Regions from separate parts of the Paenisporosarcina macmurdoensis genome, predicted to be linked through region 2. Evidence: a T-box and tRNA genes for the amino acid it is inferred to sense, from the RefSeq annotation. Region 2 holds a T-box; the other holds one or more tRNA genes.
What was found. The T-box of region 2 lies ahead of argS (arginine--tRNA ligase). A T-box ahead of a tRNA ligase gene usually reads a tRNA of that ligase, here a tRNA-Arg.

Region 1: it encodes a tRNA-Arg, which carries the amino acid that the T-box ahead of argS (arginine--tRNA ligase) is inferred to sense. The anticodon was not compared.

Annotation. Positions count from the first base shown of each region.
Region 1 is NZ_JBHSRI010000009.1:132,301-143,719, forward strand. It holds gene ACFPYN_RS08260 (tetratricopeptide repeat protein) at 1-978, shown strand, start outside; gene trxB (thioredoxin-disulfide reductase) at 1,052-2,002, shown strand; gene ACFPYN_RS08270 (NUDIX hydrolase) at 2,580-3,053, shown strand; gene rapZ (RNase adapter RapZ) at 3,056-3,940, shown strand; gene ACFPYN_RS08280 (gluconeogenesis factor YvcK family protein) at 3,945-4,937, shown strand; gene whiA (DNA-binding protein WhiA) at 4,964-5,920, shown strand; gene ACFPYN_RS08290 (HPr family phosphocarrier protein) at 5,993-6,250, shown strand; tRNA gene ACFPYN_RS08295 (tRNA-Arg) at 6,303-6,374, opposite strand; gene clpP (ATP-dependent Clp endopeptidase proteolytic subunit ClpP) at 6,545-7,141, shown strand; gene ACFPYN_RS08305 (LemA family protein) at 7,244-7,822, shown strand; gene ACFPYN_RS08310 (TPM domain-containing protein) at 7,822-8,607, shown strand; gene rpoN (RNA polymerase factor sigma-54) at 9,222-10,493, shown strand; gene ACFPYN_RS08320 (glutaredoxin family protein) at 10,493-10,726, shown strand; gene ACFPYN_RS08325 (sugar-binding transcriptional regulator) at 10,913-11,419, shown strand, end outside.
Region 2 is NZ_JBHSRI010000004.1:61,064-72,482, forward strand. It holds gene ACFPYN_RS05305 (sensor domain-containing diguanylate cyclase) at 1-389, opposite strand, end outside; gene ACFPYN_RS05310 (hypothetical protein) at 1,036-1,464, shown strand; gene ACFPYN_RS05315 ((deoxy)nucleoside triphosphate pyrophosphohydrolase) at 1,485-1,886, shown strand; gene ACFPYN_RS05320 (DUF3427 domain-containing protein) at 1,905-4,802, shown strand; gene ACFPYN_RS05325 (GNAT family N-acetyltransferase) at 4,847-5,251, shown strand; gene ACFPYN_RS05330 (hypothetical protein) at 5,264-5,527, shown strand; gene ACFPYN_RS05335 (helix-turn-helix domain-containing protein) at 5,822-6,577, shown strand; gene ACFPYN_RS05340 (hypothetical protein) at 6,655-6,978, shown strand; T-box leader at 7,374-7,580, shown strand; partial or broken gene argS (arginine--tRNA ligase) at 7,650-9,314, shown strand; gene ACFPYN_RS05350 (RDD family protein) at 9,425-9,856, shown strand; gene ACFPYN_RS05355 (hypothetical protein) at 9,985-10,125, shown strand; gene ACFPYN_RS05360 (DUF4349 domain-containing protein) at 10,376-11,287, shown strand.

The sequences.
Region 1 (11,419 bases), on a different contig from region 2:
TTCTGGTCGGCCTTTAATAACTTAGCCCTTGCTTATTTTTATATTGGGGAAGTCGATCAATCAAAAGCTTTACTACACAAAGTGTTAGAAGAGAACACAGGTAATTTACATGCTTTATGTAACTTAGCAGTGGTTCATTATTATGAAAAAAATGAGCAAGAGCTTGATTACTTGTTAAATTTGTTGAGTAAGATTCAACCGTATATGTTAGAACATCGCTATAAATTAGGTGCAACATTTGCTTTAGTAGGTCGTTACGACGATGCGTTTAAATGGTTGCGTTCTCTACAAAAACGAGGATATGAAGGCGACCCAGGATTTTATTTCTGGTTATCACATTCTGCCTATTTTTCTGGTCATGAAAAAGACGCACGTTATGCTTGGAAACAATTAATTAAAATTGATCCTGAAAAACAAGGACTTGAACCTTGGGCTGGTCAAGTAGAAGGTGAAACTCTCGAGGGCATGGAACATAACCGTGACTTTATCGTAGAGAAACTTGAAAACGCTTATCGAAGTGAGCGTATGTTTGGATTGTTTTTACTTGGTAAAACGGCTCATAAACAAGAAATCTTAGCTCATCCTGAATGGGTAAATGTTGAAACCTATTCTACAATGGAGAAGTGGTTACTTGCCTTTTCTTTAGGACATGAATTTAAAGCCATTCACTCAGCTGAGATTTCATTTATGCGAGCAGTGGATGCAACTGAATTATTGTATTCGAAAAACCGACCCGTCACTATAGAGGGATCATCTTTATTTCAAATGTGGTTTGTTTTAATTGAACGAGCAATTGATAAAGGGTATGTATTTAAAAACCCGAATGCCTTAGCAGCAGCTGCGGATTATATGTACCAATCATCGCGTTCTCAAGGAATTACGAAGAAATCGTTGGCAGAAAACTATGAAATCACAACACCAACTTTAACGAAGTATATAAATGAACTTATTCAATTTTTACCATATTCCGATTCGTAAGCAAAAAAGTTGAATGAGTAACATGAATCTTATACATTTGATAGAGAACATTGGTTATAGGAGGTTTTTTAAAATGACTGAAGAAAAAATTTATGATGTTGTTATTATCGGTGCAGGTCCTGCAGGTATGACAGCAGCTGTATATACATCACGTGGAAACTTATCAACGTTAATGATCGAGCGAGGAATTCCAGGTGGGCAAATGGCGAATACTGAAGAAGTTGAAAATTATCCTGGATTTGAACATATTTTAGGACCAGAACTTTCGACTAAAATGTTTGACCACGCGAAAAAATTCGGTGCAGAATATGCATACGGAGATGTACAAGAAATTATCGATGGTGAAGCTTTTAAAACAATAAAATCTGGTGGAAAAGAATATAAAGCACGCACTATTATTGTAACCACTGGTGCAGAATATAAAAAAATGGGCATCCCAGGCGAAACCGAGCTTGGTGGGCGCGGAGTAAGTTATTGTGCAGTCTGTGATGGTGCATTCTTCAGAAATAAAGAATTAGTTGTAGTTGGTGGCGGAGACTCAGCTGTTGAAGAAGGCGTGTATTTAACTCGTTTTGCAAGTAAAGTAACGATTGTTCACCGTCGTGAAGAATTACGTGCTCAAAAGATCCTTCAAGACCGTGCATTTGCAAATGAAAAAATCGATTTCATTTGGAATCATACAGTGAAAGAAATTAACGACTCCAATGGTAAAGTAGGGGGCGTTACATTAGCTTCGACTGTTGATGATTCAGAACTTGATTTTAAAGCGGATGGTGTATTTATATATATCGGAATGCTTCCATTAACAAAACCGTTTGTGAATTTAGGTATCTTAAATGAAAATGGCTATATTGTAACTAACGAAAAAATGGAAACAAATATTCCTGGTATCTATGCTGCAGGAGATGTTCGTGAAAAATCGTTGCGTCAAATTGTAACTGCTACAGGAGATGGTAGTATTGCTGCACAAACTGCACAACACTATATTGAAGAATTACATGAGAAATTAAGTGCAAAAGTTTAATTTTTAATCATTCTTTAATCCGTCTGTAATACGTTTGCAACAATAAAGGTGTATATTTAAGAAAGTAAATTGACCCCCTTTTTATAGCAACATTTTGATAGGCTGTTCGTCGATGAAAATCGATGAGCAGCCTCTTTTTTTAGATTTTAGCAAGTATAAGTTTTTTTAAGTTGTACTTTGGAGCATCGAGTAGCTATGTTTAGCTATAAGCGCGTTTCCGGAGAGCTTTGGAAAGCACCCTACTTCTGCAGATCGTCTTACGGCTTGGATGCTTTCGTCACTCCACACTCGCAGCAGGATGATCTGGAAAAATAAAGAGGTGGTCGAGTGACGCTGTCACAAGACCATCTCTTTATACAGTAGAAGATGCGTCCTAACGGAGTGAAAATTATCCGCACCAAAGAACGACATCAATTGTTTTCACCACGCCTAAAGGCGCACCGTTTGCTGTGCCATATTTTATGTAATCGGGCTCAACAAGGACATTTCCCGAATCTAATTGCATTCTTTTTGGTATGACTTCCATCAAAGTTGTATAATAGAATGAGTGAGTTTATTTGGATGTGGAGTGTCGAATGTGCAGCGTATAGCAAACTTAATTATTTTAAAGAATCAGCAAGTTCTTTTGTTGAAGAAACCACGTAGAGATTGGTATGTCGCACCAGGTGGGAAGATGGAAGCAGGCGAGTCCATTTATACTGCGGCAATTAGAGAGTTTCAAGAGGAAACTAATACAGTACCTGTGAATCCTCATTTAAAAGGCGTATACACGATGGTCATACGCGACGAAGAAAAAGTTGAAAGCGAATGGATGTTATTTACATTTATTGCGTATGATTTAGAAGGAATTCCGTTTGAGCTAACAAACGAAGGAATCCTTGAATGGCATCCGGTGGAAGACTTAGCTCATTTGCCAATGGCAGAAGGAGATCGTACGAATTTGCAATTTGCTGTTTCTGGAAAAGGCGTTCAGTATGGGACATTTGTTTACACCACGGAATTTGAATTAATTAAAGAAGATATACAAGTGTCAAACGAGGGAGAGAAATAATAATGGAATTGCAACGAACTCAAGATTCGGAATTTGTCATCATTACCGGCATGTCTGGCGCAGGTAAAACAGTAGCCATTCAAAGTTTCGAGGATCTCGGGTTTTTCTGTATCGATAACTTGCCACCAGCCTTGTTAATGACGTTTTTAAAATTAATGAGAGAATCCGGGAAAGATATGAACCGCATTGCAGCAGTTATGGATATGCGCGGTGGAGACTTATTTGATTCGTTAATCGGCGCGTTAGATGACATGGCGAAAGAAAATGCAGTGGCGCCAAAAATCCTCTTTTTAGAAGCAGACGATGAAACTTTGGTAAGACGCTACAAAGAAACACGTCGTTCACACCCACTTGCACCTGCTGGGTTGCCGTTAGAGGGTATCGCACGTGAGAGATTGTTACTTTCCGAGTTGAAAGGTAGAGCTCAATTCATTTACAACACGTCTACTTTAAAACCAAAAGAGCTTCGCGAAAAAATTCAAGATGAATTTTCTTCAAAAGGTAGCTATACATTTACTTTAAATATCATGTCATTTGGTTATAAACATGGGATGCCGATTGATGCTGACCTCGTATTTGATGTACGATTTTTACAAAATCCTTATTATATAGAAGAATTAAGACCGAAAACTGGATTAGATTCTGAGGTATCAGACTATGTATTAAAATGGCCTGAAACCCAAGTGTTGATTGAAAAACTGTCAGATTTACTAATTTATATGATTCCCCAATATCAACGAGAAGGCAAACGCCAACTTGTAATCGCATTTGGTTGCACTGGTGGTCAACATCGCTCCGTAACACTGACGGAGTACTTCGCAAAATTATTCCAAAAAGAATATCAAACCGTAATTACACATCGCGATATTAAACATAGAAAGGGTTGATGGAATGGCACGTTCCAAACGCCGGAAAAGAATCGTAATAATCGGCGGGGGAACGGGTTTATCTACGTTACTTCGAGGATTAAAAAAATTTCCTGTCGACATTACTGCAATTGTTACCGTTGCAGATGATGGAGGAAGCTCAGGCAGACTTCGAGATGATTACGATATACCGCCTCCGGGTGATATTCGAAAAGTAATGGCTGCATTATCAGATGTAGAGCCTCTAGTTGAAGAAATGTTCCAGTATCGGTTCAGCGAATCGGTCGACTTAGGTGGACATTCCTTAGGTAACTTAATGTTAACTGCCTTGACAGATATTACAGGTGACTTTTCACATGCAATTCGTGAAATGAGCCGTGTGCTAAATGTTCATGGCACCGTATTACCAGCAGCAAATCAAACCATTACACTTCATGCAGAACTCGATGATGGCACAATTGTTACGGGAGAATCTAAAATCCCTACATATAATCAACGTATTCATCGTGTGTTTTTAACACCTGATGATGTGGAACCTCTTCCAGATACGATAAAAGCAATTCAAAAAGCTGATTTACTCGTATTTGGTCCCGGAAGTTTATATACTAGTATTTTGCCCAATTTATTAGTGCAAGGCATTCAACAAGCGATTCTTGAATCAAAAGCTCATAATATATATATTTGTAACTTAATGACACAAGCTGGTGAAACACATAATTACTCTGCGGCCGATCATGTTCGCGCACTCGTGCTACATATGGGAGCACCTTTTATACAAACCATTTTGTTGAATACCGATGAAGTTCCGTTGGAGGTTCAAAAAGTGTATGAACAAGAACAGTCTAAGCCTGTAAGTTATGACGAATCGCGCTTAACTCAATTAGGAATAACAGTGGTCAAAAAAGATATTGCGACTATCCAGGATGGAGCCATACGACATGATGCAACTAAAGTTGCGGAATGGCTTGTTCAATACGCGGAAGATAGGGAAAGTGCTATTAAGAATTCATCTATCTAGCTTTCGTTTGAAAGGGGGACACTTCTATGTCATTTGCATCTGAAACAAAAAAAGAAATGACGCAAGCTGACATAATACCTTGTTGCGCGAAAGCAGAGTTATCAGCACTCATTCGCATGAATGGTGCGCTTTCATTTGCCAATCGGAGTTTAAGCTTAGATGTTCAAACGGAAAATGCGGCCATTGCAAGACGACTATATACATTAATGAAATCTTTATATCCGTATCGAATAGAATTATTGGTACGAAAAAAGATGCGTTTAAAGAAAAATAATGTTTATATTTGTCGAGTACGTGATGGTTCAAAAGCCTTGCTGGAAGATTTAAAAATAATTTCCGAAGATTTTCAAATTAATCATACGATTTCAGCTGAGTTGGTTAATAAAAATTGTTGTAAGCGTGCCTATTTACGTGGTGCATTTTTAGCTGGAGGTTCTGTTAATAATCCTGAAACTTCTGCCTATCATCTAGAAATATATTCATTATATAATGATCATAGTGAAGCACTAGTTGAGTTAATGAATGGATTTGGATTAAATGCTAAAACTATTGAGCGTAAAAAAGGGTTTGTCACGTATTTAAAAGAAGCCGAGAAAATTTCAGACTTCTTTAGTATCACGGGTGCACACCAAGCATTATTAAAGTTTGAAGACGTGCGAATCATCCGCGATATGAGAAATAGCGTAAACCGCCTGGTGAACTGTGAAACTGCGAATTTAAACAAAACCATCGGAGCAGCCGTACGCCAAGTGGAGAATATTCGATATATTGATAAAACGATGGGTATCGATCAACTTCCAGAAAAACTTAGAGAAATTGCTCGTTTGCGTGTGGAGTATCAAGATGTAACATTAAAAGAACTGGGTGAGATGGTGTCTGCTGGAACTATCAGTAAATCAGGTATTAATCATCGTTTACGCAAACTTGATGAAATTGCAGATGGTCTTCGTGGTGGAGTAGCTTTTGATAAAGTAAATAGATAGTTGTGGGAATGCGATTTTTCCGCTAACATAAAAACAATACAATATCGGAAAGAGCTTAGGGGGCATGAACGAATGGTGGAAAAACAAGTACAAGTAGGATTGAAATCAGGATTACAAGCTAGACAAGCTGCTCTTTTTGTACAGGAAGCGAATCGCTATCAAGCAGATGTATATTTACAAAAAGAAACTAAAAAAGTTAATGCAAAAAGTATTATGGGCATCATGAGCTTAGCTATTAGCAAAGGATCTTCAGTTATTATCAGCGCAGATGGTTCAGATGAGGAACAAGCCGTTTCTGGATTAATTGCAATGGTTGGAAACGAAGAATAAGTAGAAAAAACCTCCGACAGTTGTCGAAGGTTTTTTATTTGAATTATTATGACGCCCTCGGCGAGAATCGAACTCACATCTAAAGCTTCGGAGGCTCACGTGTTATCCATTACACCACGAGGGCAAGCGACTTTTCTATTATACAAATAGTAGAGGAACAATACAACTTTACTTTTTCGTGCATAATATTTGACCTTCCTTGACCAACTTGTATATGATAAAGTAACAACTGAGAACAACTTATGAAACTCAGGATGTAAGAAAATTAACTTATGTTTGAAGGAGGCAATTTCGATGAATTTAATTCCTACAGTTATTGAACAAACAAGCCGTGGAGAACGTGCTTATGACATTTACTCACGTTTACTTAAAGACCGTGTAATTATGCTAGGAAGTGGCATTGATGACAATGTTGCAAACTCCATAGTGGCGCAATTACTTTTCCTTGAAGCAGATGATCCAGAAAAAGACATTTCAATTTACATTAATAGCCCAGGCGGAAGTATCACAGCGGGTATGGCGATTTTTGATACGATGCAATTTATTCGACCAGATGTTCAAACAATCTGTATCGGTATGGCTGCATCAATGGGAGCTTTCTTATTAGCTGCTGGAACAAAAGGGAAACGTTATGCATTACCAAACGCTGAAGTGATGATTCATCAACCACTTGGTGGTGCACAAGGGCAAGCGACTGAAATTGAAATCGCTGCTAAACGCATTTTATTTTTACGTGATAAGTTGAACACTATCTTGGCTGAGCGTACTGGCCAATCAGTTGAAGTTATTGCAAAAGACACAGATCGTGATAATTTCATGACAGCTGAACGTGCGAAAGAATATGGTTTAGTTGATCATATTATTTCTCGTAGCGATTTAAAAAAAGCATAAAATAAGGCGATAGTGACTGTTGAAGTCACTGTCGTTTTTTTTATGTTTTAATAATCTCTAAATAAGGTAGATAATGACTATACTAATTTAGAGGTGAAGAAAATGAAAAAGGGTTTAGTTCCCATTCTTATTGTAGTGGGTATTGTCGTCGTGTTAGCACTTATGTTAATTCCTAGTTATAACGGGTTTGTAAACGGTGAAGAAAATGTAGATCAAGCCTATGCTCAAGTTGAAAATCAATTGCAACGTCGGCTAGATTTGATTCCAAATTTAGTGGAATCAGTTAAAGGCTTTGCGAAACAAGAAAAAGATGTGATTGATAGCGTAACGGAAGCTAGAGCTCGTTTAGCTGGAGCAGGTTCTCCTCAAGATCAAGCACAAGCAAATGATGAACTATCAGGTGCATTAAGTCGATTATTAGTGGTTGTAGAAAATTATCCTGAACTAAAGTCAGATGCAAACTTCCGCCAATTGATGGACGAATTAGCGGGAACAGAAAATCGCTTATCAGTGGCACGACAAGATTACAATAATGAAGTTGCTGATTTTAATCGAAAAGTAAAACGATTCCCAGGGGCTATGCTTGCAGGAATTTTCGGTTTTGATGAGAAAGAATACTTTAAAGCAGATGCAGCCGCACAAGATGCACCAAAAGTCGATTTCGGAGGAGATGGCGAGTGATGAAAAAAGCTGCGCTTTTCGTAGGAACGGCGCTTCTTTTTCTGTTGACGCTTGCGCCAATGATTCAGGCGGCAACAATACCCCAACCAGTTGGTGATATTTATACGCAAGATTTTGCCGGTTTGCTAAATGATGAACAGAAAGCTGAGATTAATCAATTGGCTGCTCGTTTAGATGATGCTACAGGTGCTCAAATCGCTGTTTTAACAGTTAATTCACTAGACGGTGCCGATATTCAAAGCTTTGCAAACCAAGCATTTCGTGAATATAAGCTAGGAGATGCTGAGAAAAACAATGGCGTCTTGCTTGTCATCGATATGGATTCACGTGAGATGTGGGTAGAAGTCGGCTATGGTTTAGAAGGTGCTTTGCCTGATGGGAAAGTGGGTCGAATCCTAGACGAGTTTACTGTACCTTATATGAAAAATGATCAAGCCGATTTAGCTATATTAAATACGATGAAAGTCTTTTATCAAGAAATCGCTAAAGAATATGAATGGAATGGTGAAGCAGTAAATCCTATCCAGTCTGCTAAAAGCAGTGAGGATGAGGGTGGTAGTTCTTTTTCTATTACCACCATTATTATCATTATATTCGTGCTTTTCATGGTTTTTAAAAACCGTGGTGGTGGCGGAATGGGACCAGGCTCTCGAGGTCGTCGTGGAGGATTTCCTATGATAGGTCCAGGATCATTTGGCGGCGGTTTTGGCGGAGGCGGCGGCGGTGGTTTCCGTGGAGGCGGCGGCGGTTCTTCTGGCGGAGGCGGTGCAGGTCGTGGTTTTTAGTAATATTTCAACGAGTGGCTTTAATATGCCACTCGTTTTTCTGTGTTATACGACACTGCTGTTTATCGCATATTTGCACAGGTCGCATGGATACTAAAAGAAATTGAACTCGTTGTAAAAGTGAGCCAATCCCCTTTTAAAAGAGAAAGTCTATAATTTTAGTTCCATAAATCAAGTGTTTCATGGACAAAATATTGATTCATTAATAGTGTGGATTTCCGTTTCAAGCGGACGCTTTCCGCGGGGCGGGCGGTGAGCCTCCTCGGTCGCTTCGCGATCTGCGGGGTCTCACCTGTCCCGCTTATCCCGCTGGAAAGATATTGGACGAACTGTCATTCGTCCAATATCTTTGCGACGAGTAACCGCAGGAGCACATGTTTTTACAGTGACGAGGAGACTGAAGTCATGCCCGCGAAAAGCGTCCACCGTAGCGGAAATCAACAGGCTACTATGGTTACTCTTCTTAAAAGAACCGGGCGCACTTTGCCCGGTTTTTCTTAAGTAGGGGTAAATTAAATGTTATAAATCGCACATTAGAAACAGAAGATTTATTTATCTTCATATTTCACTCTGGAAAGCTTGTCTCGTATAATAGAAATGGGGAGTGGATTTGAATGGAACAACGTCTAAGTCAATTGCAAATGCAAACACAAAAATTAGCAATGACTCAATCGTTGCGTCAATCACTGGAAATCCTAAATTTCTCAACGTATGAACTTGAACATTTTCTAAGAGAGAAGCAAGATGAGAACCCGTGGTTGAAAGTACGATCAAAAGGTCCAACCCTCATTTCACCACAAATGGTTCAACAACAAGCGAGCCATTCTTCTTATAAAGACCTACTTTACGCACAATTGCTCGACTTTCATTTAACAGATGAGCTCATCTATGTGATTCACTGGCTCATTGATGATTTGGATGAATACGGATTCCTGACTGGTACCCTAGCAGAGTATGCAAGTTGGACGAATAAACCGGAAAGTATAATTCAACAAGCAATTGCTGTCATTCATGGATGTGAGCCAATTGGCATTGGAGCATTTTCAAAACAACATTCACTTATCTTGCAAGCGAAGTATCATGACCTATCTTCGGAAACAATCCATGTTGTTACCAATCATTTCGACTTGTTTATCTCGAAAAAATGGAAAGAGCTTGCGAAAAAAATACATATATCATTAGAAGAAATTCAACAAATTGCAGATACGTTATCAAATTTTTCTACATCACCTTTACAATTAATTACACAACACCAGGTAGCATACATTCAACCAGATGCCTATGTATCATTTGAGAATGAAGAGTTTACCATCGTTTATTATGGTCACGCTTTTCCTCAAGCACACGTGGATAAAACCTATTCACAAACCTTGTCATCCCAAATTGACGATGAGACAAAGACATATGTGCTTAATAAAACGAAAGAAGTCGAGAATATGGCTATTCAACTGAAGTGGCGTAAATCGACTTTGCAACGAATCATTCATGAAATTGTCCATAGTCAACAAAAATATTTCACTCATGGAACATCAAACTTAGTTCCAATGACTATGACAGATGTAGCAGAACGTTTAGAAATTCACGAGTCAACTGTTAGTCGGGCTGTTCGAGAGAAATACCTTCAAACGCAAACGGGAATCGTAGCATTAAAGTCTTTTTTTTCACAACCATCAGTTGATGATGTATCCGCAGCTCATGTAAAAGCACGAATTCAATTTTTTATTGAACATGAAGAAAAGAACAAGCCTTTATCCGATCAAAGCATTGTAGGTTTACTTTCAATAGAACGAATACATTTATCACGACGCGTAATTGCAAAGTATAGAGAACAACTTGGCATCTTTAGTTCTTCAAAAAGAAAACGATTTGAAAGGAAGGATTTATAATGAAAGTTCAATTTTATTCGCGATCGAACTGTCCTTTGTGTGAGGAAGCCAGACTAATGCTGGAATTAGTAAAGGAAGATATTTACTTAGACGTTGAAGAAATCAACATAGAAGAGGATGATGAACTTCACGAGAAATATCTACTTCGTATTCCTGTCATTGAGAGTAAGGGACAGATTATTCAAGAAGGTCGGATTGATTATCCTACACTGTTAGAGGCGTTTACTTCCTAAACGTCTTTTTATTTGCACTTTTTTTGAAAGAGGAGTATATTAATAATACAAGTGGGACATTAATTATAACACCGGGACAAAAAACGTCCCACCACTTATTGAAGTGTTGATTTACAAGTAGTAATTGAATAAACAGCATCATGTACCAACATGGAGCAATAGTGTTTTTCTAAGAGGGAGAATGCAATGGAACAATTACTAACAGCACAACAGAAATTGTTACCAGAAATGACGACTCTTCTCCAAAAAAGATATCGATTATTGATGACGATACAGTTGTCAGTCGGAATCGGACGCAGAGCATTAAGTGAAATCGTCCATTCCACTGAACGTGAGACGAGAAGAGAGTTAGACATTTTGAGAGCGCAAGGATTAATTCAAGTGTTGGCTAATGGAATGGAAATTACACATGAAGGTAATATTGTATTAGAAACTTTAAAAGATTTGGTTCATGAATGGTCTGGATTGTACGATATGGAAAAACAACTTGAAAAAACATTTAAATTAGCTCGAGTTATTATTGTTCCAGGTGACAGTGAAATCGAAACTCCTGCCAAATCCTTGATAGGGCAAGAAGCAGCAAAACAGCTTGAGTTGTTATCTAAAGATCAAGATACTGTTGCTGTTACTGGTGGCAGTACGATAGCAGCTATTGCCAATCACTTATCGGTGCATATTAAGCCAAAGAGTTTA
Region 2 (11,419 bases):
TTTTGAACTGTTTGTTTAAGTTCAGAATCGACGGGTTCGATTCCTTCGCCGTTTAAATATTGATTGTTTTGATCATAAAATAACATATACGCAATTTCTAGATTCTCAAATGTCGCATCCATCAAGTTCCGTTCGATATAGTTATTATCATTGCTTTCAATAAACTCATAGCTATCGTCCCATATTGCCCAATCCATGGAGAGTCTGTTCAATTGTTCTTTTTCAGAAGTAAAATAGTTCTCTACCATGTCCATATTCAGATTTAAGCGCTCACGGTCTAAGTGATCGCCATCACGGATTAATAGTGGACGGGTTACTAACATGAGAAAAGCCAGAAACAGAATCATAGAAACGCCAATAATGAACATCGTCTGTACTTTTAATTTCAAGTTAACCCACCCCAGTCTCTACGCTATTATCTTACTAACATTATACTGCTAATAATGTAATAGAATAGAGAATTGACAGAATATAAAATTTCTAAAAGTAGGAAATCTGCCCATAAAAGGGTTATATGACCGGTTTAAGAGGATGTATGGAGAAGTGTAGAGATGATTTTTAGTTTTTGAGGTTAAATTACATGGTGTGGGATAATGATTTTGGAATGGTTTTGAAAAGTAAATATGACTAAGGGCAGTTCCTTTTTTATATTAATAGAGGTTGATTTCCGTTTCAGACGGACGCTTTCCGCGGGCATGGCCTCAGTCTCCTCGACGAGCAAGCTCGCCTGCGGGGTCTTCAGCTCATGCTATTCCCGCTGGAGTCGCCGCCTTCCACTTCAATCAACCTTAAGTTCAAATGCAAAAAAGACAATTATAACTGTTTACAATGTTCTTTGTTTCAATATAGAATCGTCGCCTATTTTCCCATAAACGAAACGACCGAAGATACAATTTCGGTCGTTTTTTGCTATTAATCATGGAGTCATCTCTCGAAAGAGGTATTTTTATTTGTGAGAATATTTACTCTAATAAGGATCTTATAAAATAGATCCGTTATACTAAAAATACCAGAATATGAGAGAAGGTAGAGCATTTGTCAGTTGCACATGAATCATCTAAAGTGAATTTGCCATTTTTGATAACAGAATTGGGATTACGCCAAGAAAAAAACACGACAGTTTTTCGAAAGGGTAATTTCTTTGTCATATCACCTTCAGTACAAAATCAGTATAATTGGTTTGATATTGGCGAACCCATCATGGAATCCTATAACCCAAAAGTTCATGAGGGTTATTTACTTGTACGATTCAAAGAAAAGTTTGTGATGGCTAAACTCCAACCATTTCAAAAGAAAATGATGTTGCGAGAAACAATGCCAAACACGACAAAGCTAAGACCACATTGGAAGTTCAAAGTAATCGAAGCAGGTGATCCTCATGTAGTTAATATGGGGGATAGTGATCTTAAGTTTCGGATTCAAATGCCTAGCGAAACCCAATTAATAAAATTTTTTAATAAGTAATCATTAAAGGAGATCAGCTAATGAAGAAACATATAAATGTTGTGGCAGCAGTAATACATAATGAACATAAGGAAATATTATGTGCACTCCGTTCCCCAGTAATGGCACTTCCGAACTTATGGGAATTTCCAGGTGGGAAAATTGAAGAAGGCGAAAGTCATGAAACAGCTTTAATTAGAGAGATCCAGGAAGAGCTTAATATCCAAATTGAAGTTGGTGAAAATGTAGAGGATACATACTTTGAATATGAGGATTTTACCATTCAACTAACTTCATATTTTGCTTCTATTAATTCTGGAGAAATGAAAGCAACAGAGCATGCAGAATTGAGATGGGTAACTATCGATAAACTAATTGATCTAGAGTGGGCTCCTGCGGATATTCCTTCAGTCCTAACTATAAAGAACTTACAAAATATATAAAGTAAAGTGGGTGTAAGATTGGGTAACTTTCTTCGTAATTTAGAAGATTCATTACAAAAAGGTTTTATTAATCAGAATTTTATTACGCCAGGTTCTTACAAACCACAATTGTTAGTAAATAATACTGCAGAAAACGAAAATGTATTATCAACATTATTAGATGAACTTGAACACTGTGAAAACTTTTTGTTCTCAGTTGCTTTTATTACTGAGAGCGGTCTTGCTACATTGAAGGCTCATTTGCATGATTTAAAATTAAAAGGCATTAGAGGACGTATACTAACGTCAACTTTCTTGCAATTTAATCAACCGAAAGTATTTAAAGAACTTTTGAAAATCGAGAATGTAAAGGTTCGTTTAACAGATATTAAAGGTTTTCATTCAAAGGGTTACATTTTCCAACATCCAACACATTACTCACTTATTGTAGGGAGTTCAAATTTAACGAGCCACGCTCTAAAAGTAAATTATGAGTGGAATATTAAGCTCACTACGCATGAAAATGGAGAAATTATTCACCATTTTAAAAACCAATTCGAAGACGTATGGGGGAAATCACGCGAACTATCACTCCAATGGATAACTGAATACGAAAAAATTTATGTGGAAACAACAGAAATGACAAAGATGGACAAAGTAATTGAAGGTTTTGAAGAGTATAAACCTAGTACAATTGAAGATGCACTTAAGATTACACCTAATAAGATGCAAATTGAAGCATTACAAAATATTGAGATTCTTAGAAATGAAAAGGATAAAGGTTTAATTATTTCAGCAACTGGAACAGGAAAGACTTATTTATCAGCATTTGATGTCAGACGATATGCTCCTAAAAAAATGCTCTTTATTGTACACAGAGAACAGATTTTACAAAAAGCAAAATCTGATTTCAAGACAATACTTGGTGGGTATGACGACGAATATGGGATTTTATCGGGAACTATAAGAGAAAATAATGCTAAGTATTTATTTGCAACCATTCAATCATTATCAAAAGATAATACTTTATCCCAGTTTAAACCTGAAGAATTCGACTACATACTGATTGACGAAGTTCATAAAGCAGGTGCAGCTTCATATCGAAAAGTGATTAATTACTTTAAGCCCAAATTTTTAATGGGTATGACAGCAACTCCGGAGAGAACGGACTCATTCAATATCTACCAGCTGTTTGATTATAATATTGCTTATGAAATTAGACTTCAAGAAGCCTTGGAGGAAGACATGTTGTGTCCTTTTCATTACTTTGGGGTGACAGACCTTGAGATAGACGGAGTTCTAATTGATGATACTGCGCAATTTTCAAAATTGGTAACTGAAGAACGAGTAACGCATATTATCGATAAAATTGAATACTACGGATATTCTGGAAGCAAGGTTAGAGGACTGATGTTCTGTAGTAGAAAAGATGAGGCTAAAGAACTGTCTAAACGATTAAATGAGAAGGGGTATAAAACGGTTGCTTTAACAGGAGATGATACTCAGGAAGAACGGATCAAAAGAGTGAAGCAACTTGAAGAAGGTGAACTTGATTATATTCTTACTGTAGACATTTTCAATGAAGGAATTGATATTCCTAGTGTTAATCAAGTGGTAATGCTAAGACAAACACAATCAAGTATTATATTTATTCAACAGCTTGGTCGAGGATTGCGGAAACATAATTCTAAAGATTTTGTAGCTATTATCGACTTTATCGGAAACTATAAAAATAACTATCTCATTCCAGTTGCACTTTCAGGGGATCAATCACAAAATAAAGATAATATTAGAAGAAAATTAAAAGACACAAGCTATATTAAAGGTGTTTCTACAGTGATTTTCGAAAGTATAGCTAGGGAGCATATATATAAATCGATAAATAATACAAAACTTACTAATCTTGTTTTGCTTAAAGAGGCATTTGAAAATTTGAAAAACAGAATTGGTCGTGTTCCATATTTGTACGATTTTGTTATTAATAATTCCTTGGATCCTATCGCAATTACTTCAGAACATGAAAATTATTTTGCTTTTCTTAAAAAGATAAAGCAAGAAATTTCTCAAATTAATAACTATGAAAATCAAGTACTGACAATGTTGTCGCAAGAAATATTAAATGGGAAGAGAAAGCATGAAATTTTACTAGTTCAGGATCTTGTTCAAAACGGAAATTTAGCAATAGATAATTACAAAAAAATCTTATTACAAAATAAATGTCGCACTGATGATGAAACTTTGAAATCTGTCTATCGTGTTTTAAATCTATCTTTCTTTACTAGCGGGAATACAAAGAAATATGGATCAATTCCTTTAATTTCAATAGAGAATGAAACCATTAAATTTAATGAAGAGATTCATAAAAGTTTACTTGAAAATAGCTTTTTTAAGCAGTTGATGATTGATATTGTAAATAGCGGATTGAAGAAGAGTAATATTTATGAATGCCAAGAAAAACTTACATTATTCCAAAAGTACTCAAGAAAAGATGCTTGTAAATTGTTGAACTGGGATCAAGATGAATCTTCAACGATGTATGGATATAAAGTAAAGCATCAGACCTGTCCAATTTTTGTTACTTATCATAAACATGATGAAGTGGAATCTAGTGTAGCCTATGGAGATGAATTCATAGATCAAAATTTATTTAAATGGTATTCACGAAGTAATCGTACAATACATTCACAAGAGGTAAATAAGATCATCAATGCTGTAAAGAACAATACAGAGATTCACTTTTTTGTGAAAAAGGATAATGGCGAAGGTAGTGATTTTTACTATTTAGGTGAAGCAAAACCTGATATAAATAATGTTACTGAAGAAAAAATGACCGACAAAAATGGAAAGTTATTACCAGTTGTAACGATAAATATGCAATTTGACCATGCGGTTGATAATAAGCTTTATCATTACTTACGCTCTGAATCTATAGTATAACTTCTTCTTTCTCCCGCTTGAAAACACAACATTTGGAGGCGCATATGAATTATTTAACGACTGCTGATGGAATAGAAGAGGATCAATTAAACGGTTTCTTCGTTGGTTGGCCTAATCCACCTTCGCCTGAAGTTCATCTTAAGTTAATTAAAAAAAGCTCTCATGTCGTTATAGCTGTGGATGAGGAATCAGCACAAGTGGTTGGATTCGTTACGGCTATCAGTGATGGGGTTTTGTCTGCTTATATTCCGTTTTTGGAGGTACTTCCAGCTAATCAAGGTCAAGGTATTGGTCAGCAACTTTTGAAAAAAATGCTGGAATTGCTGAGCGATATGTATATGATTGACTTAATGTGTGATGAAAATTTGCAGGGGTATTATGAAAAGCTTGGGATGCATCGAGCACATGGAATGATTCTGCGGAATTATACGAAGCAATCGGGAGTGTAAGGGGAGAAATATATGGAGTTAGATACTTTAAAATGGGTGTTGTTAGGCGTTTGTGTGTTATTATTTGCGATTAAGTTTTATGTGAAGCAAGAGTCGTTGTTATGGGGGATTATTTTCTATACAGTGGTATTTGCATCGATGAGTTATTATGTGTATTTCAATGATTGGGGACAAGGGTGGAAGCTAGGTTTCATGTTGCTGGCATCATTTGCATTCTGGCAATTCTTATTTAAAGAGATTGCTCAGTTCCGTCGTTTCCGTGCAGCTCGTCGATAATGATTTCGGTATCTGTATCGCATACCAATAGTTGAATAGTTTCTGCGCTAATCGAGCGCCTTCTTTTACGAGTATTCATTCGTAGAAGGGGGCGTTTTTTCATTGGAGTTTGACTACACATAAAATATTTTGAGAAGAACAGAATTTTCGTCTCTGATTTACTCATTTTTACCTATATATAGAGGCGTAGCCTTCTTTGCACATTTAGCTGTAGAGGGGTTAGCTAATATAGGCCAACTACCCATAAGTTGAAAGACGAACTATGTTGGGTACCAATGGCGATAGGAGCAGATGATGTACTATTTGTCGGAGTATCAAACGTTTGATAGTGTCACTGAGATGAATGAACATGTTCAAAAGCATTATAACCGCAATTATAGCGAGTTAAATAATACAGATCGTGCTGTCCTTTCCTTAATTAGTCGTTATGCATGCAAGTATGCAGGAGTAGCACATTTGAAAGTAGAAACCATCGCAAAGTCTTTGTCGAAATCAGATGCTACGGTACGTAGATCCATTCGAAAGTTGGTGAATTTGGGCGTTATCGAAAAAGTAACGTTTATTCGCCGAGTCAAAAAAGGCTATGGCGCAAATATTCTTCGTATTTTACCGTTTAATGACCAGTCGACTATGACAACTCGCCGTGATACGGAGAAACCTACGCCTGCAAGCGTTCCGTCTGCCAAAATGGAGAAAGAAACCTTTATTTCTAATAAACTAATACAAGATACATATGATACGGAGGACGCTATTAAAAACGGCCTATTAACCAAGTTACCTGCAAGAATAGGGCGTGTTCTTAGCGCTTTCTTCGACATGAATACCATGCATTATGTGTATGGGATTATGCTTCGAGCCAAAGCGCGAATAGATCGAACGATCAAGTTTGAGGACCATGAAGACGATTATATTAACGCGATCCTTTCTGTATTAAACGCGTATAAACGTGGACGCGTAAAGAACCTATATGCCGTTTTATATACGGCGGTTGTACGAGTGACGAAGAATATATATGTAACGTCTTTGTTTAACGATGTAATGGAGAGTTAACTTCATTATAATAATGTGTAAACAATGATTTTTGACAGTCCGTTTATAAAATAAGAGGAGTTGAGGAATCCAAGGCAATGAGGCAATGTACTAAATGTAACCAGAATATAGTACAAGGGTATTGTATCGAAGGTGGGTTAGCTTACTACTGTTCAGATAATTGTTTGCATCAACATTATAGTAAGGCCGAATGGAATGACATGTACAACAACGGAAAAAGTGATTCTTATTGGACGGAATGGGAAATAAATAAAATTACATATGAAGAAGCGAAGGAACGGTTCATCAATGATCAAGATGTATATCTCTTGTTTAACGATGGAACAGAAGGAGTAGCGGAACATATGGATGATATCATTTGTCATGAAGGAATATGCGGTGAATTTTGTATGGAGTGTTAGAAGATTTTACCGAAGTTTCTTGTTCAACTAGGTGGTCACCTACTGCTTGGCGTCTTGATAACGCAGCTCAGCCATTTTGCCCATATCACTACATAGCGAGTGATGTTGAATATGACTGTTCGTTTTAGTGATTGTAGTGAAAGGCGGCGACTCCGGCGGGAATAGCATGAGTCGAAGACCCCGCAGGAGAGCTTGCTCGACGAGGAGGCTGAGACCATGCCCGCGGAAAGCGTCCGCCTGTAACGGAAATCAACTAATATCTTGAGCATAATCTTTGTATTTAGCAGGAAATGGTTTGCATAAACATTAAAGTAAGCAATTGCACCTGATTAGTTTATTTACATTTATTCCTAAAAATAAGTTGACTTTCACTTTTGGCTTTGGTAAATTCAAATACAATATCCAAGATGAAGAGAGTAACAAAATCGGATGATGAAGCGAGCTGGGGATGGTGTGAGCCTGGTTGTGAAGATTTGTGAACCGCACTTCGGAGATGCTTTTTTGAATGACGTAGAAAAAGCCGGTGACTCACCGTTATGAGAAAGTGGCCCTATATGGGGTAATTTGAGTGGTACCGCGGAAGTTAAGCTTTCGTCTCATGTGTTTGATGAGACGAGGGCTTTTTTTATGTCCATTTTCACGTGCTAGTTATTTTCTTAGGAGGGGTTCATATGAAACAGAAGGTAGTAGAAATTCTTCAACGTTTCACGACGGAGTTAATTGACGAACAGATGATTGAAGTTCCTACGTATGCCCATTTAGGGGACTATGCACTTCCTTGTTTCCCATTAGCTAAAAAGATGAGAAAGTCTCCTGTGTTGATTGCGGAAGAACTAGCTGGGCTTATTCAGGATCCGAACATTGATAAAGTAGAAGCAGTTAATGGCTATGTAAATATTTTTATGAAACGAACGGGATTTGCGCAGTCGGTTATGAATACAATTTTATATGAAGTAAATCAATATGGTTCTTCAAACGTCGGTGGAGGCGGCGTAGTAACGATTGATATGTCTTCTCCTAATATTGCGAAGCCTTTTTCGATGGGGCATTTGCGATCAACGGTCATTGGAAATTCCATTGCGTTATTGCATGAAAAGAGTGGTTTTCAACCAGTGAAGATTAACTACCTTGGTGACTGGGGAACTCAATTTGGAAAATTACTAGTGGCTTATCGTTTGTGGGGCAATGAACAAGACGTACACGAAGCACCAATCAAGACGTTACTATCACTCTATATTCGTTTTCACGAAGAAGCACAACAGGATGAGTCGTTAAATGACCAAGGGAGAGCGGCATTTAAATCTTTAGAAGATGGCCAACCAGAAGCATTAGCCTTATGGAAATGGTTCCGTACAGAATCCTTAAAAGAATTTCAAAAAATCTATGATGTACTTGGGGTATCCTTTGATTCGTCTAAAGGTGAAGCCTATTACAATGACAAGATGGAAGCGGTCGTTGAAAAGTTACAACAAAAGAACTTATTAATCGAGTCGGATGGAGCATTGGTTGTCGATGTAGGAGGGCATATACCACCGTGCTTAATCAAAAAGTCTGATGGCGCGACGCTGTATGCAACGAGAGACATTACGGCAGCAATCGATCGACACAACACTCACCAGTTTGTGAAATCATTGTACGTCGTTGGCAATGAACAGAGTTTACACTTTGTGCAGCTGAAGGCCGTACTAAATAAAATGGGCTATGAGTGGGCGGATACCATTCAACATATCCCGTTTGGGTTGATTTTGAAGGATGGAAAAAAATTATCGACGCGTAAAGGCAAAATTGTGTTATTGGAAGAAGTGTTGAATGAAGCCATTCAATTAGCTGAGGCCACTATTAATGAAAAGAATCCGACCTTGATAAATAAAAAAGAAGTCGCAAAAGCAATCGGTGTGGGTGCCATTATTTTCAGTGATGTAAAACAGCATCGAAAACATGACATTGAATTTGATTTGAAGAAAATGTTGCAAACAGAAGGTGAAACAGGTCCGTATGTGCAATATTCCTATGCTAGAGCATGCTCGATTTTGAGAAAAGCGGGAGTGGTGAATGACTTTATAGTGGAAGACGTTAATGACCATGAGTGGGAAATAATCAAATACCTGGAACAGTTCCCATCTGTCGTCAACCGGGCTACGACGGAACTAGACCCTTCGGTAATTGCAAAATATGCGGTAGAACTAGCACAGTAATTCAATTCATTTTATGGAAATGTTCAAATCGTTTCTACATCTAATTTGATGGACTACCGAGTTTCGTTAGTTCAAAGTGTTGTGATTGTGCTGGAAGAAGCATTAAGACTGCTAGGGATTAAAGCTCCGAAGGAAATGTAAATCTTTACCCGATTAATATTTATAAAAAGTGGAATTATTAGGTTTTTAATAAAGACTTAGTTTGGTAATATAGTAAATAAGTACAACAAGAAAAGAGGAACAACAACATCATGACAAATCCAGCAGGTTTTTGGGTACGGCTGTTAGCAAGTATAGTGGATTCCTTGGTTATTAGTATACCGCTAGGCATTATTGCTTACATTTTGACGGGGAATTGGGATAATGAAAATTTATCAGGTACGATATCCGCCATATATTCTATATTATTACCTATCATTTGGTACGGATATACGGTGGGTAAACGAATGATGAAGATACGAATTGTTAAAGTCGATGGCAGTAAATTAGGTATTGGGGCTATGTTAATGCGTGTCGTGGTAGCCGGATTGATTTATATTGTTACCCTTGGCATCGCAGCGATTGTCAGTGGATTTATGGTCGGCCTAAGAGAAGACAAACGTGCTTTACATGATCTCATCGCAGGAACTTACGTTACATATAACGCTCCAGGTGATGAAAATGACTTTGTTGTAAATGAATAGCCATTTAGTAAACCCTCATGTGAACATTACATGAGGGTTTTGTTGTATGTAAGTTAGACGTGAAAAAGAATATTTTTGTAATTTGTCGAATGATTAAAGACTAATAACTTTTGAAGGAGAACATGAATATGGAAAATCTTTTGAGAAAAAGTGCGTTTTATGGATTTTTGCTGGGCCTTGGCTATGCCATTCTGTTTACGAAATATAAAGAGGTAACCGATTTAGGGGAGGGCGTTTCGGAAACGATGTATTTCCCGGTTATGGATTAGTCGTGTCCATTCTTAGACATGGTGTATGGGGAGCTGTAGTAGCTCTACTAGGAGCCTGGTTTATTGGAAAACGAACGATTCTACATGAAGAAGCGGTGAAAACGTATTATCTGGAAGTATTTTTGGGGATTTTTGTTCTCTGTTTACTAGTCGGAACACTATTCAGTTTATAAGCTGAAAAAACAAGTAGGAATTGTAACATTTTCCCTGCCATACTCGTCAAAATAAATATAGAGACAGGGGGCAACTGATGATGAGAAGGGCTATGCGTATTTTTCTTTTTTCGACCTTATTGATACTACTGGCAGCATGTAGTAGCAATGACGAGTCGTCTGAGAGTAAAGAAATGTCTAGTGATGATAGAGAGATGTCCAATGTAGTTTCAAGTGATGCGGACAGTGAAGCTGAAAGCGAAGCAGTAACAGAAGAAGCGAGCGAATCAGAAACAAAAGCTCCGGTAGTCGCAACAGAAAGAATGATTATTCACCAAGCGAGCTTAAGTGTTAACGTCAAAGAGTTAGACAAAGCACAAAGTAATATTGAACAAAAGGTTGAGCAATATGGTGGCTATATCGTGGAATCGAACGTCTTTCAGGAAGATGATCAAACAAGCAGTGGCAAGATGATTGTTCGAATTCCAGAAAAGAATTTCGAGAAATTTCTAGTAGATGCTGAAGAGGAAGCGGCTGAAATTCTTGAACGCAATGTAACCGGTCAGGATGTGACGGAGCAATATGTGGATTTGGAGTCTCGTGTAAAATCTAAACGAGCGGTGGAAGAACGGTTGCTTGAGTTTATGAGCAAGGCACAAAAAACGGATGACCTATTAAAAATTTCTGCAGATTTAGCCACAATCCAAGAAGAGATTGAAGTCATGGTTGGCAAAATGAAGTATCTTGAAAATCAAACATCTTTTTCAACGATTGAACTAACGATGTATGAAAATCGCGTGGTAGTTCCTGAGATTGAAAGTAAAGAGTTGAATACATGGGAAAAAACGAAAAAACAACTAGCGACAAGTACCAACTCGATCTTGTCAGCGGGATCAGCACTTATCGTATTTTTCATTGGTAACTTGCCAGTGCTAGTCATTTTAGGTGCAATCGGCTTTGTTGTGTATGTGGTTATTAAAAGAAGACTACGACAGGAACATAAAAAGTAAATACAACGCAAAAAAGCAGCTAGCAAGTTTAGTAACGTTTTCGCTTTTGAAGTGCAAACATCGAATTAACAGTGCTTTTAGCATTTAAATTCTGTTTAAGATTCGTAAGCTGTTTGGAAAGTAAATTAGCAA